DNA from 2 places in the Shigella sp. SIG3 genome. Region 2 is predicted to be linked to the other one. Evidence: predicted binding sites of a transcription regulator. Region 2 holds the regulator's gene; the other holds the start of a gene.
What was found. Region 2 encodes CRP, which controls carbon source genes, mostly activating them, when cyclic AMP is high. Its sites were predicted from a motif close to ATGTGANNNNNNTCACAT; they were not measured.
Positions count from the first base shown of each region.

Region 1: glpT (glycerol-3-phosphate transporter) is a predicted target of CRP. The motif match lies at 1,633-1,650, and genes of this name have one in related genera.

Region 1 is NZ_JBQZXE010000002.1:5,644-9,862, reverse strand. It holds gene glpA (anaerobic glycerol-3-phosphate dehydrogenase subunit A) at 1-1,487, opposite strand, end outside; gene glpT (glycerol-3-phosphate transporter) at 1,760-3,118, shown strand; gene glpQ (glycerophosphodiester phosphodiesterase) at 3,123-4,199, shown strand.
Region 2 is NZ_JBQZXE010000003.1:29,320-33,538, reverse strand. It holds gene ACUU1I_RS01465 (YccS/YhfK family putative transporter) at 1-1,371, opposite strand, end outside; gene crp (cAMP-activated global transcriptional regulator CRP) at 1,422-2,054, opposite strand; gene ACUU1I_RS01455 (OsmC family protein) at 2,356-2,760, shown strand; gene ACUU1I_RS01450 (phosphoribulokinase) at 2,815-3,684, opposite strand; gene ACUU1I_RS01445 (YheU family protein) at 3,738-3,956, opposite strand; gene ACUU1I_RS01440 (hydrolase) at 3,950-4,219, opposite strand, start outside.

The DNA.
Region 1 (4,219 bases), on a different contig from region 2:
TCGATAGATTGCGCGGACGTCGTGACGTTAAACCGTTGCAGCAGTCCGGCAGCGCGGCAGGCGCAGAGTTCGCCCTGGCAGGTGCCCATCCCCACACGGGTACGACGGCGTAAATCCAGCAGGCTATTAACGTTTAAATTTTCTACCGCGTACTGCACTTCACCCGCAGTTACCGCTTCGCACTCACATACCAGGCTACGGTGTAGACGGCCTTCGCTCAGCCAGGCAGGCGTGCGATCGCCATGACGATAAACCGCAGAACCGCGCAGCGGGGCAGGCAGGGAGATGACTTTACGCAAGGTAACTTCAGCGGGTTCTTGTGAACCAGGCAGTGCCAGATCGGCAGTCGTACAGGGGCGCGTGTTGCCCAGTTTGCGGCATACCGCGTCGGTAGCCCATTCAGCCATCAGCCGATAGGTCATCAGTTTGCCACCGGTGATGGTGATAAATCCGTCCAGACCATCGCGTTCAGCATGGTCGAGCAACACGATGCCACGGCTGACGTTACGTCCGCTCGGGTCGTCATCGCTGGCAACCAGCGGGCGCACGCCAGAATAGGCCCGCAAAATGCGCGTTTTCGCCATCACGGGGGCCAGTTTTTCCCCTTCACGCAGCAGAATATCAACCTCTTCTGCCGTCACTCGATTATCGTCAATCTCGTTGTAATCAATACGTAAAGAGGTGGTACCAATCAGCGAAATGGTATCGCCAGGCACCAGAATATCGGCGTCGGAAGGTTTACGGCAGCGGTTGATCACATGCTGGTTAATGCGGTGATCCATGATCAGCAGCGATCCTTTCGCCGGGAACATGCGAATGCGCAGATCGGCATATTCGGCAATGTGTTGCCCCCAGATCCCAGCGGCATTAACCACGACAGGTGCATGAAGGGCCTGAGTTTCGCCGGTGAGATGGTTACGTACACGAACACCGCACACCGTCGCGCCTTCACGAATCAGCCCCGTGACTTCATGAGCGGTAAGGATAACGGCACCGTGTTCTTTGGCATCCAGCATGTTTGCTGCGGTCAGACGAAATGGATCAACGGTGCCATCCGGAACTTTCACCGCGCCAATCAGTGCCGGGTTAACGGCAGGTTCGATAATGCGCGCTTGCTGCGGGTCTATAGCTTCTGCGCTGATCCCTGCTTCTTCGCAGGCGCGAATAAAAGTGGCCTGGAATGAGAGGTCATCTTCCGGCAGGGTGATAAACAGGCCGTTGGTTGGTTCAACGCAGTGATGTGCAATGCGTTTCAGGATCTGGTTTTCACTAATGCATTCGCGGGCCGATTCCGCATCGGTTACTGCATAGCGCGCACCGCTGTGCAGCAGGCCGTGGTTACGCCCGGTGGCACCGGTTGCGATGTCGTGGCGCTCAACCAAAATCACGCGCAGCCCGCGCAGGGCACAGTCGCGGGCAATCCCGGCTCCCGTTGCGCCGCCGCCAATGATAATCACGTCACTTGATTGCGAGTCGCGAGTTTTCATTGTTATCCCTCTGAAGTTCGTTTTTTACCATTTAGCCATAGTAAAAACATGAATTGTTTGATTTCGCGCATATTCGATCATAATTCGAAAGTGAAACGTGATTTCATGCGTCATTTTGAACATTTTGTAAATCTTATTTAATAATGTGTGCGGCAATTCACATTTAATTTATGAATGTTTTCTTAACATCGCGGCAACTCAAGAAACGGCAGGTTCTCTCACTGAATCAGGCTGTTAATCATAAATAAGACCACGGGCCACGGAGGCTATCAATGTTGAGTATTTTTAAACCAGCGCCACACAAAGCGCGCTTACCTGCCGCGGAGATCGATCCGACTTATCGTCGATTGCGCTGGCAAATTTTCCTGGGGATATTCTTTGGCTATGCGGCTTACTATTTGGTTCGTAAGAACTTTGCGCTTGCTATGCCTTATCTGGTTGAGCAGGGATTCTCACGCGGTGATTTAGGTTTTGCCCTTTCGGGGATCTCGATTGCTTATGGATTTTCGAAATTCATCATGGGTTCGGTATCGGATCGCTCGAATCCGCGCGTTTTCCTGCCCGCAGGTTTGATTCTGGCGGCGGCAGTGATGTTGTTTATGGGCTTTGTGCCATGGGCGACGTCGAGCATTGCGGTGATGTTTGTACTGTTGTTCCTCTGCGGTTGGTTCCAGGGGATGGGGTGGCCGCCGTGTGGTCGTACTATGGTGCACTGGTGGTCGCAGAAAGAACGTGGCGGCATTGTGTCAGTGTGGAACTGTGCGCACAACGTCGGTGGTGGTATTCCGCCGCTGCTGTTCCTGCTGGGGATGGCCTGGTTCAATGACTGGCATGCGGCGCTCTATATGCCTGCTTTCTGCGCCATTCTGGTGGCATTATTCGCCTTTGCGATGATGCGCGATACCCCGCAATCCTGTGGCTTGCCGCCGATCGAAGAGTACAAAAATGATTATCCGGACGACTATAACGAAAAAGCGGAACAGGAGCTGACCGCGAAGCAAATCTTCATGCAGTACGTGCTGCCGAACAAACTGCTGTGGTACATCGCCATCGCCAACGTGTTCGTTTATCTGCTGCGTTACGGCATCCTCGACTGGTCACCGACTTATCTGAAAGAGGTTAAGCATTTCGCGCTGGATAAATCCTCCTGGGCCTACTTCTTCTATGAGTATGCGGGTATTCCGGGCACCCTGCTGTGCGGCTGGATGTCGGACAAAGTCTTCCGTGGTAACCGTGGGGCAACCGGCGTCTTCTTTATGACACTGGTGACCATCGCGACTATCGTTTACTGGATGAACCCGGCAGGTAACCCAACCGTCGATATGATTTGTATGATTGTTATCGGCTTCCTGATCTACGGTCCTGTGATGCTGATCGGTCTGCATGCGCTGGAACTGGCACCGAAAAAAGCGGCAGGTACGGCAGCGGGCTTTACCGGGCTGTTTGGTTACCTGGGCGGTTCGGTGGCGGCGAGCGCGATTGTTGGCTACACCGTGGACTTCTTCGGCTGGGATGGCGGCTTTATGGTAATGATTGGCGGCAGCATTCTGGCGGTTATCTTGTTGATTGTTGTGATGATTGGCGAAAAACGTCGCCATGAACAATTACTGCAAAAACGCAACGGAGGCTAATGGCATGAAATTGAAGCTGAAAAACCTTAGCATGGCGATCATGATGAGCACTATAGTCATGGGAAGCAGTGCAATGGCGGCGGACAGCAACGAAAAAATAGTCATCGCCCATCGCGGTGCCAGTGGATATTTGCCGGAGCATACGCTGCCAGCAAAAGCGATGGCGTATGCGCAGGGAGCGGATTATCTGGAGCAGGATTTGGTGATGACCAAAGACGACCATCTGGTTGTTCTGCATGACCATTATCTCGATCGTGTTACTGATGTTGCCGATCGTTTCCCGGATCGGGCGCGCAAAGACGGTCGTTACTACGCGATAGATTTCACGCTGGATGAAATTAAGTCGCTGAAATTTACCGAAGGTTTCGATATTGAAAACGGTAAAAAAGTACAGACTTATCCGGGGCGTTTCCCAATGGGTAAGTCCGACTTCCGGGTGCACACCTTTGAAGAAGAGATTGAATTTGTTCAGGGGTTAAATCACTCTACCGGGAAAAATATCGGTATCTATCCAGAAATCAAAGCGCCGTGGTTCCATCATCAGGAAGGGAAGGATATTGCGGCAAAAACGCTGGAAGTGCTGAAGAAATATGGTTACACCGGTAAAGACGATAAAGTTTATTTGCAATGTTTTGATGCTGATGAGCTGAAGCGTATTAAGAATGAGCTGGAACCCAAAATGGGCATGGAGCTCAATCTGGTACAGCTGATTGCCTATACCGACTGGAATGAAACGCAGCAGAAACAGCCGGATGGAAGCTGGGTTAATTACAACTACGACTGGATGTTTAAGCCGGGTGCCATGAAACAGGTGGCGGAATATGCAGATGGTATTGGTCCGGATTACCATATGTTGATTGAGGAGACATCGCAGCCGGGTAATATCAAACTCACTGGCATGGTGCAAGATGCTCAGCAGAATAAACTGGTAGTGCATCCTTATACCGTGCGGTCAGATAAACTGCCTGAATACACTCCTGATGTGAATCAGTTATATGATGCTCTGTATAACAAAGCGGGTGTAAATGGGCTGTTTACTGATTTCCCTGATAAGGCAGTAAAATTTCTTAATAAAGAGTAATGTTACTGCAGGATGGCGTT
Region 2 (4,219 bases):
GTAGTTTTTGCGCAATATCAGGTAGCTGGCGAGGGTGGTAATCAGCATCAACGTCAGGGTGTAACCTTCGGGAATTTTAAAGTGCAGCGCTACGCCCGCAATGATTAACCCGACCACGGTTCCCACGGAGCGATTCACAATCCTCAGACGGGTTGCGCCATAGCCATTTTGTGTCACCAGCAATACCGTCATCAGGATCCAGTACGACTTCGGCAGATGCAGCACGGTGCCCATCAGGCTGGCAACGCTTAACATCACACTGAGTCGTCCGGCATTGCGTAGCGCCGGAGACTTTAGTGACAGATAACTTTTCAGTGCCGGAAGCAACGGCATTCGCCGCTGTTTATCGGCCAGTAAGTCACGGGCATAGAGCGGTTTTTGGGTGCGCAGCACGCGGGCGATGCGGCTGAAATGCCAGTAGCAGAATTGCCCAACCGGATTATCCGGATGCTGGCGGGCGATTTTTTCCAGTGCGCCAATTTGCTTTTCCATCGTAAAACGCGTTGGCAGGCGATGGTAAAGAATGTCATCAGCCAGCACGCGCAGGCGAGCGGCGACGGTTTGCGCATTCCAGCGGATAACTTCTTCCGCATGGCTACGCTCGACCAGTTTTTGCACCTCTTCCGGCTGATGCAAACTGACCGAAATATGTTCCTGCAAATCCAGCGCCTCCTGGAAAATACGCAGCATCCGCTTGTAATCGGTATTGTTTTGCGCGGAAAGCATATGCATTTGCTGATAGCACTGAGTAATTAAATCGACCGCTTTTTGCTGGCGCACCAGCAGCGGTGGCAGCGCTTTTTCAGGATCGGTGTGCTGGGTAAGCAGGCTGTATTTGGCTTCACAATAATCTGCCAGTTCACGGTACAGCAGACTTAGTGACTCGCGCAGCGGTTGTTCGCGCCAGATCCAGAACCAAAACCAGTTAAACAATCCGTACCAGAGAGTGCCCAACGCATAGATGAGCAATGGTTCCCAGACCGGCATGTATCCCGCCAGACTGAGGGTAAAAATGGCGGCGAGCAGCGATGCAGGAAGCAATTTTGCGTGCAATGGCCCCAGCTCAGCAGTGACGCCAAGTACCAGCGTTAATCCGGTCAGCAAAAAGGGCAGGGGAACATCTTTTACCAGTAGCAGCTGTGTCAGTAAGCTACAGGTGGCAAACAGCGACGCACCAATGATTAAGTGTTTGAAAAAACGTTTATGAGGCGTATCAAGGCCCGCAATATTGCAACAGGCAGGAACGAGGGAGAAGAGCAGACCGAATCGTAATTCGCCAAGCATTAACCCAACGGCCACGGGCAAACATAGCACCAGCGTTTGTCGAAGTGCATAGTTGATATCGGGGTGATAAATCAGTCTGCGCCACATCGGGGGAAACAAAATGGCGCGCTACCAGGTAACGCGCCACTCCGACGGGATTAACGAGTGCCGTAAACGACGATGGTTTTACCGTGTGCGGAGATCAGGTTCTGATCTTCCAGCATCTTCAGAATGCGTCCCACGGTTTCACGAGAACAGCCGACAATCTGACCGATTTCCTGACGGGTAATTTTGATTTGCATACCGTCCGGGTGAGTCATAGCATCTGGTTGTTTTGCCAGGTTCAGCAGAGTCTGTGCAATGCGGCCCGTCACGTCGAGGAACGCCAGGTTGCCCACTTTCTCTGAAGTGACTTGCAGACGACGCGCCATCTGTGCAGACAGACGCATCAGAATGTCCGGGTTTACCTGAATCAATTGGCGAAATTTTTTGTACGAAATTTCAGCCACTTCACAGGCGGTTTTCGCACGTACCCATGCGCTACGTTCCTGGCCCTCTTCAAACAGGCCCAGTTCGCCAATAAAATCACCCTGATTCAGATAGGAGAGGATCATTTCTTTACCCTCTTCGTCTTTGATCAGCACTGCCACAGAGCCTTTAACGATGTAGTACAGCGTTTCCGCTTTTTCACCCTGGTGAATAAGCGTGCTCTTGGATGGGTACTTATGAATGTGGCAATGAGACAAGAACCATTCGAGAGTCGGGTCTGTTTGCGGTTTGCCAAGCACCATGCGCGGTTATCCTCTGTTATAAGCTTTCTCCAGAGCCAGATAACGCCGCTGTCTCTGGATTGCCGAAATATGCTTCCCGCTACCTGGGAAGGGGCTATCAACTGTACTGCACGGTAATGTGACGTCCTTTGCATACATGCAGTACATCAATGTATTACTGTAGCATCCTGACTGTTTTAGCATAGCTTTCGCTTTGTGTCTCCTGGTGTCTCGCTTCAGCATGACCCAGGTCGCCTTCCGTTGCGCGATTTGGTTAGTACGCGTACTCTGTCAGGAAAATTGACGCAGTGGAGTAGCAAAAATGCAAGCGCGAGTGAAGTGGGTCGAAGGGTTAACTTTTCTGGGCGAATCCGCCTCTGGTCACCAGATTTTAATGGACGGCAACTCAGGCGATAAAGCACCAAGTCCGATGGAAATGGTGTTGATGGCGGCGGGTGGTTGCAGTGCCATCGATGTGGTTTCGATCCTGCAAAAAGGGCGTCAGGATGTGGTCGATTGTGAAGTAAAATTGACCTCTGAACGCCGCGAAGAGGCACCACGCCTGTTTACGCACATTAATCTGCATTTTATCGTCACCGGTCGCGACCTGAAAGACGCAGCGGTTGCGCGTGCGGTTGATCTCTCTGCCGAGAAATATTGTTCAGTGGCGTTGATGCTGGAAAAAGCGGTGAATATTACTCACTCGTATGAAGTGGTTGCCGCGTGACTTAACTATCCCGTTGTGAAGCCGGATAGTATTTTATCCGGCATAATAGCAAAGTTACTCGATTTTCTTTCCTTCCATCAATCGTTGCACCAGCAGCAGCATAATTAATTCCATTGCCAGCCCCATTTTGCCGCCAGGTACCACTAACGTATTGATGTGGGAAATGAATGAGCCTTGCAACATCGCCAGCAGCCAAGGGAAATCGATCCCTTCCAGATTACGAAAATGGATCACCACAAAGCTTTCATCCAGCGACGGGATACCTTTTGCCGCGAACGGGTTTGAAGTGTCGACGGTGGGAACGCGCTGGAAGTTAAGATGGGTGCGGGAAAACTGCGGTGTGATGTAGTTGATATAGTCTTCCATTGAACGCACTACCGAGTCCATCACTGCTTCTCGTGAGTGCCCGCGCTCGCTGGTGTCGCGGATCAGTTTTTGAATCCACTCAAGGTTAACGATAGGCACTACGCCGACCAGTAAGTCCACATGCTGCGCAACGTTATGCTGTGGCGTGACTACGCCGCCGTGTAAACCTTCATAAAACAGTACATCAGTGGGTTCTGGTAAAGGTTGCCAGGGGGTGAATGTTCCCGGTACCTGATTCCAGGGTACGGCTTCGTCGTAGGTATGCAGATATTTGCGAGATTTCCCTTTGCCGCTCTGACCGTATTCAATGAAGGTTTGTTCCAGCAGGCCGAAGTCGTTCGCTTCGGGGCCGAAGTAGCTGATATGCCGCCCGGCGTCGCGCGCTTTGCGGATCGCCATGTCCATTTCCGGGCGGGTGTAACGGTGAAAACTGTCGCCTTCCACCTCAGCTGCATGCAGATTTAACTGCGCGAATATTTTACGAAACGCGAGGCTGGTGGTGGTGGTCCCCGCGCCGCTGGATCCTGTTACCGCAATGACCGGATGTTTGGCAGACATAGTAACTCCATGACTTAGCTATCACTATTATCTCGTCCGCCGACGGTTGCAGGTTATTCGCGAAACTGACTGCGCGGCATAATATTGACCGTTTCGTGCAGTTCCGACCATACCAGCACCGCTTCTCCGCACTGTAGCTGGCGTTTGACGTCGGCGACTTTCTGTTCAAGTGTACGCTCATGTTCACCATAATCGGTGCCTTCACGTAACACAAAGCTTTCAATTAAATTTTCCAGCGTTTCGGGGGAGAGGTCTTGCCACGGAATCAACATGATTTCGCCTCCAGATACGTTGTTAACCAGTCAGGAATGCGTGACTCCAGCCACATTTGCGGATGAAGTAATGTACCGCCAATAAAGCCAACATGACCGCCATGTTCAGTCAGTTGATACTCCACCTGCGAGGGGAGACTTTCCGGTTTTGGGATCACCTGATGATCCATAAACGGATCGTCTTTGGCGTGAATAATCAGCGTCGGTTTGGCGATCCGGTTCAGCATCGGCATGGCGCTACACTGACGATAATAGTCGATAGC